DNA from 2 places in the Halomonas sp. FeN2 genome. Region 1 is predicted to be linked to the other one. Evidence: predicted binding sites of a transcription regulator. Region 1 holds the regulator's gene; the other holds the start of a gene.

Region 1 (3,407 bases):
GCGTGATGAGCAGCGTCAGCACATCCAAATAGCTGGTAAGCCAACCATCATCTCCATCGCCTGGCGACGGCGTCATTTCCAGTGCGTGGCGTGTATCACGGTCAAGCATCTGGCCTACCCCTTCGTCGCCGAACTAACCGACGAATCAGGCCTGGGTTTGACGCTGTTATCACGAATCTCATCGTGGTAATTAGCCACAAAGGAGTTGAGGGTCTCTTCAATAAACGACGGCAGACGGCGCTTGGTAATCAGGGAAATACCTTCCAGCACCATGTTCATGGTAATCAGTCGATCTTCGGTGCGGCGCTCTAGCTTCACCGCAATAGGCTTAAACACCAAGTTGGCGAGTAAAATACCGTAGAAGGTAGTGAGCAGAGCCACTGCCATGCGCGGGCCAATGACCTGCAGGTCGCCAGCGTCCATGACTTCCAGCATGTTGACCAGCCCCACCAGGGTGCCGATCATGCCAAACGCGGGGGCATAGGTGGCCATAGTGCGAAATATTTGTGCTTCAGCATGCTCCCGCGCTTTAAGGCGAGCAATGCGCCAGCGCAGCATGTCAAAAATCTCATCCTCTTTGGTATTGGCAATCACCAGTTGGATCCCGGTACGTAAAAACGGGTTGCGGGTATGCTCCAACTCGCGCTCGACCGCACGCACATCGCCTTTAAACCACAGTCGCGACATATCGACCAATTCGCGGATATCGTCACGCATGTAGGTGTTTTCACGCCGGAACACCAAGCCCACCAGCCGTACGACGCGGAGTACCTCTTTCAGCGGATAGCTAATAAAGGTCGCCGCTAGTGTACCCGTCACCACGATGGCCAACCCCGGAAAATTGATAAAGCTCTCTGGGGACTCTGCAGTGAAAAACAGCACGCTCACCAACAGCAGGATGCTGGCAAATATGCCTATCAGCGTCGAAGGATTCATCCACGGCTCCTTGCCGGTCACAAGTGAGTAAAAAACGTTGGCGTTATGCCGAGTCGTGTAAACGCGCGCGTAAACGACTCACGGCTTGGCTGTGCAGTTGAGAAACGCGTGATTCCGTTACGCCCAACACAGCTCCGACTTCCTTGAGGTTGAGCTCTTCTTGGTAATAAAGCGCCATTAGCAGCTTTTCACGCTCTGGAAGCGCTTCAATAGCGTCAATCAACGTTTGCCGCTGCTGACCATCAAGCAACTGCTCGAACGGTGAATTGCCCAGCTCATTATTTATCGGCTCGCCGCCTTCGGCCACCAGCTCTTCAAACGGCAACAGTTGGCCGCTGTTAGTGTCATTGAGCAACTGCTGATACTCGCTCAACGGCATCTCGAGGTGTTGAGCAATTTCGTTCTCTTCCGGGGCTCGCCCCAGCAGTTGCTCTAATTGGCGAACGGCGCCCTCAACCGCACGCGCCGAACGGCGAACGCTGCGGGGCAGCCAGTCGCGGGTGCGTAACTCATCCATCATTGCGCCGCGAATACGTTGACTGGCGAAGGTCGCGAACGTTGCCCCCTGGGTGGCATCAAAACGGCCCAGCGCTTCCAGCAGCCCCACCATTCCAGCCTGAATAAGGTCGTCGAGCTCAATACTTGCTGGCAACCGAACCTGTAGCGTCAAGGCCTGACGTCGCACCAGTGGCATGTATTGCGTCAACAGCTCATTTTGTTTGATTCTGCCCTGTGCTGTGTACATATTCTCGCCTCGCGGCTATCCAGCCTTCACTGATAGTTCACAATCAATTGTAACCCTTGCACACGAACAGGCCGTTGGCCTGGGCGTAAGGCGAAGCGAAAATGCAATGGCGCATCGGCGGCTCGCCCCACTAATGCGGTGGTAGAACCACGCATACCGGTTAATGCAACGCACTGCTCAGGATGACATAGCCAAGCGTTTAATAGCGCGCCGGGGGAGTGTTGAAACTGCCAATGAATGCGCCCAAGCTGAGCCGACTGCACGTTGTTAGCGGCAGTTGGCGGGGTAGCCGCTTGGCTAGCGCTTGCCCGATCACCCATCGCCACCATTAGCCCAGGTATCTGGCTGCTCCAACTACCCGGCGCCGCCTGAGCACTCCCCGTTAACCCTGTTAGTAGCCAACCTGCCACTAGTACTAAGATCAGTGGCAGTTTCCCTCTTAATAGCCAGCTTAGCATGCTTAGTCTCCTCGGCAGAGTGGGCTCATCGTGCAAGTACCAGTAACTCCATATTTAAGTAGTAATCAGCGGCCTCGCGCAAGTTATCGAGCAACCCCTGGCGCGGCAAGTGGGGCTCGTGGAGCGCCAGCAAACGACGCGGCCCGCCACGCTCATGTAGCAGGCGCAAGGTACGGAACATGGCTGCGAAAGTATCGGCATCGCTACTGATCCATAGCGCCCAACGATTATATTGATCGCGTAGCTGAGCAAGGTCGGACGTTTCCGCCATGACGATACGAATATCCCAATCATCAGGATCCCCGGCCCAACTTCTACCTAGCGTTGACCACTGCCCCAGTCGCGCTTTGACCTTGCTTACCTGGGCCGCACCACTACCGGGTAGCCCGACCACAATAAGCGGAATTTTGGGCTTGGGCGGAGCCACCGTCGTTGGCTCTTCCGCCGCCGCTACCGTTGGCGATAATAAGGGTGAGGTGTGTTCGGACACAGGCTCTGCCGCCGCGACATCAACAGCACCCTCAGTCTGCTGCTGTTGGCGCTGTAGATTTGCCCACTTGCGCAGTCCCGCGGCTTGATCTTGTTCGCTCACGCCACGCCCTCTCGACTAACACTGCCCATTTGGCGAATCGCATCCCGCGCCATAAAGGCATAGACCAGCGCATCGAGCATACCGGTGTCACGGCGACGGCGGCTGGTACCTAATAGGTTGAGCAGATCACCACGCAGCGTCTGCGCCTCTTCATCATCAGCGACATCGAGATGTCCGGCGACTGACGCCACACCGCTGGCCATTAACAGGCGAACTTCAGCATTTAGGTCGCCACTATCAGCCTCTTTTAACTGCTGCCAAGCGCGCCGCGTCAAGGCGGCCAGGCTTTCGCTTTGCAGTTGGGTTAACAGGAGGGAGAGCACTTCTGCCCCTAAGCGAGCCGGGGTAAGCCAGTAGCGGCGCACCACCACTTTGGCGCTTTCCGGATCGCGCACCTCCCCGTACCAGGCGAGCAGGGCACAGCCGCTGGCATCCTCAACTTCGGCGTAGGCAGTCCAAAGCTGCACCGATTGACCACGAAAACGCACACCCACATGGTGGGTTAGCACACTGTCATTAAACAGCTGGCGAACCGTCTGGCGCTCGTGGTGAAAGAGTACTCGATGATTGGGGGCTACTTGGCTGACCCAGGTCAAGTGCTCGGCTTCCAGCCACGCGAGTGCATCCGATTCGGGAAAGCGCGGTAGTAGGTGTACCGCGACGCCGTTTGATGAAG
Region 2 (3,407 bases), 870 kb from region 1:
CTGGCCACCAGCGCCTCAATATCCCCACGCAACTCGCCAAAGGCTTCCAGCAGTGGCTGCCCTGGGTAGGAGGGAGAAATCATAATGGGCAGCTCCGAATCAGCAGGCCCCTGACGTTTGGATATGGTGTTGGTTTGTTGCGTTGGTGTTGCGCTTTGGCTGTCCATTATTGATCTCCTAAAAATTCGTTGAGTAGCGTTTACCCTGAGCGTTTGCGTGGGAATAGCCTGAATCGATATAGCCCAGGGCAGCGGCATAGCCACTCGGCGCTGGCAGCGGCCATGCTTGCAAAGGTGATGAAACGGGAAGCGAGTGCTCAAGGTGATAGGTGTCTGGCGGCCCTAAAGAGGAAGTGATCGAGAGCGATCGCAAATGATCAGCAATGCCCAGGCCCAGGGCTTTGAGCACCGCCTCTTTAACCACCCAGCGCTCCATAAAGGGCAGTGCGTGGTCGAGCTGCTCACTCGGCGATAGCACCAGCCCTTGCAGCGGCGCCAGTTCGGCCTCGGATCGGCAGCGCTCAATATCGACCCCCACCGCGCCGCCGGGAACAATCGCGATCAGGGCGACATGGCCAGAGTGGGAGACATTGAAAGCAGGCCCACCAGCGTTTTCCAACGCTGGTTTTCCGTAAGCGTTCTGAGTGAACGCCAACTTTTCTGGCGCTATACCGGTGTGCGCTGATAGCAGTCGCCGCAGGGCCGCGCGAGTCGCCACGGCGCGTACGATGTCGGCGTGACGGTGAAGCCGCTGGGCACGCTGCCACTCGGCTCGACTCAGCAACCGATCATCTTCGTCAGCCACCGGGGCGTTCAGATCGAGCGCTAAGCGCCATACCTCAAGCCCCTCGGGCACCCCTTCAGCTAACTGCAGGCGCTGCATGGGGCACCTCCTCAAGCCGTCGAGTCAGCGCCCGTTCGATAGTCTCCAGCACTTGTGCTTGCTGCTGGCGAATAAAGAAGTGCCCTCCTTCGAACCAGTTCAAAGAGAACACCCCGCCCGCTTCCCGCTGCCACGCCTCTAGACGCTCTCTTTCGATATCGTCATCGCGCCCGGCGAGTACCTGTAGGGGGTAAGCAAGCGGCGACCCGCCGCGATAGCGGAAACTGCGACAGAGGCGGTAGTCCGACATCAAGATATCGAGGGTAAGGCGCAGCAGCTCAGGGCTTTCGAAGACCTCCCCTGGAGTGCCGCCCTGTTGGCGAAGATCCGCCATCAGGGCTTTGTCGTTATCAAGGCCCGCCAAGCGGTCTGAGTCGCGCATTGAGGGCGCCGCGCTGCCTGAGGCGAACAGCATCCGCGGCTGAGGCCGCCCGACATCGCGCAAGCGAGCTGCCATGCCGTAGGCCAACAACGCCCCCATGCTGTGACCGAACAGAGCAAAGTCACCGCGCATCCGCGTTGCCTGCTCTTCACACAGCCGCACGACCTGGGTCTCGAAGTCATCGATAAGCGGCTCACCCAGGCGCTCACCACGCCCAGGCAATTCGACGGGATACACCTCGACCCAGGCGGGCAACTGGCGCTTCCAGCGTAGATACATGGTGGCGCTGGCCCCGGCGCAGGGCAGGCAGAGCAGTCTTAAACGCTTAACCTGCATTCACCTGCTCCGCCTCAGCGCCGGCCTGCTCATCCATCCACTGGCGCAGCGAGAGTGGCCGCATATCGGTCCAGGTTTTTTCGACGTAGTCGAGACAGGTTGGTTTATCGCCGAGCACGCCGGTATCGGTCCAGCCCGCGGGAATCGCTTTCCATTCTGGCCAGAGGGAGTACTGCTCTTCGTGGTTGACTAATACGCGGAAGACACCATCTTCACGATCAAAACAGCTTGTCATGGAATTAACCTCATCGTTGCCAAAGGAATGAGAAGTAAAACGCAATTGCTTCTCATTACTTAATGACGAGTGAGGAACCAGAAAATTTAATGTTGGAAAGGAAGAAAGTAGAAAAAATAGGGGGAGGGGGCGCTAGGGCGTCGACATAGCATTACCCTTGCCAAGCTAAAAATTGCTCCAGTGGGCGGCAGCGTTAGCTCGCGACCATTGAGTTAGCCTGAAGATCGAAGAAGGAGGTAAAAAAACAGTGACTTATCAGTTGCGCTCATCACCGCTTGGGATCAGCCCTGTTAGCATCCAGAGCTGTTCTGCTTCATGAAAGACTCGACGGTGCAGGGAAGAAGCCGCTAACCAAGCATGCAGCGTTTCGCGATCAGCGTCGCTCAACGTCTCTTCATGCTCGCGCATCAGCCAATCTAGCGCTGTTTGCCAAACGGCATCGTCGCCGCTGTCGTTATCCATCGTTACTGTCAAACCTCGCTATTGCGGCCTGCTCATTACCTGCCTATGGAAGCGTCTGATATTCTCAACGCTATTGGCTGACAGTGTAACAAAGCGACAACAAAGAGGGGACGGAACGCCGATTTACTTATCTGGCAACGACCGACCTTGTAGCGACTGGTGGCAATGAGTCAACGCATCGCGAATCATAAAGTTAACTGACGTGGTAGAAACACCTAGCTGTAACGCCACTTCCCGCTGGGTATGGTTTCCCGAACGATAAAGTTCAAAGGCGCGTCGCGTACGCTCGGGCAGCTCGTCCAACGCGTCCACCACCTGTGCCAAGGCCTGGCGATCAATGGCAATCACCTCAGGTGAGTGTGACGCACAAGAGGCGTTATCCACCTCCTCTGCTTTTGCAAACAGCGCTGACTCAAACGCCGAACGGCGGCAACGGTCAATGGCGAGATTGCGCACCACTCGTGACACGTAGGATATGGGCTGCTTTACCTCAAAAAGCGTGGTTGCCTCTGAAATTTTCAGATAGGCGTCTTGCACGACATCATCGGCTTGATCAGCATTGCCCAAGACTTTTGCGGCGACACAACAGAGCCGGGGCCGCTGATTAACGAAGATATCTTCTAACTCAGCGCTCCAGGTCTGGGTATCCACAGCTCGGCCTCCTGCCTTGATTAACACCACGGAATAAATGGCAATAATTATTATTTGCGTTAGAGCCTGGTAAGTCAACGGGTGAGAGCTAACTCACTTTTTATAACGATATGCTGGTTGACTCAGTTAATAGCGACATGTGGCGGGGGCATCTCTCAGACGCCAAATGCATAGATGATCTACCATTAAACCAAATTTACTCCTGTCATCTCCGCGTCATGAATGGCTAGTTACATTGAAGGCATACAGTTTTTGCCATTCACTAAGACACGATGCATGCCCAGGGGAAATACAATGCTCGATAGCAGTAATGACCTACTCGAAACGGTGAAGCAGGCGGCGTACGAGGCAGGTGCGCTGTTACGCGAGGGATATTCGCTAAAGGGCAGAATCGCCTTTGAGCAAAAGGGGGCGTCAGACTTTGTCAGCTACTACGATACGGCCGCCGAGAATATCATT

Evidence for each region. Region 1 encodes FliA, which starts transcription of late flagellar genes. Its sites were predicted from a motif close to CTAAAGTTNNNNNNNNNNCNGCCGATA; they were not measured.
Region 2: KF947_RS16385 (MbtH family protein) is a predicted target of FliA. The motif match lies at 1,899-1,925, and genes of this name have one in related genera.

Annotation. Positions count from the first base shown of each region.
Region 1 covers NZ_CP074200.1:2,664,371-2,667,777, reverse strand. Annotated here, with positions in the region: gene KF947_RS12265 (flagellar motor protein MotB) at 1-109, opposite strand, end outside; gene KF947_RS12260 (motility protein A) at 115-936, opposite strand; gene KF947_RS12255 (RNA polymerase sigma factor FliA) at 980-1,681, opposite strand; gene KF947_RS12250 (flagellar protein FlhE) at 1,708-2,139, opposite strand; gene KF947_RS12245 (hypothetical protein) at 2,165-2,731, opposite strand; gene flhF (flagellar biosynthesis protein FlhF) at 2,728-3,407, opposite strand, start outside.
Region 2 covers NZ_CP074200.1:3,536,800-3,540,206, reverse strand. Annotated here, with positions in the region: gene KF947_RS16400 (TauD/TfdA family dioxygenase) at 1-167, opposite strand, end outside; gene KF947_RS16395 (4'-phosphopantetheinyl transferase family protein) at 178-882, opposite strand; gene KF947_RS16390 (thioesterase II family protein) at 860-1,600, opposite strand; gene KF947_RS16385 (MbtH family protein) at 1,590-1,835, opposite strand; gene KF947_RS16380 (FecR/PupR family sigma factor regulator) at 2,091-2,297, opposite strand; gene KF947_RS16375 (RNA polymerase factor sigma-70) at 2,421-2,948, opposite strand; gene KF947_RS16370 (inositol monophosphatase family protein) at 3,243-3,407, shown strand, end outside.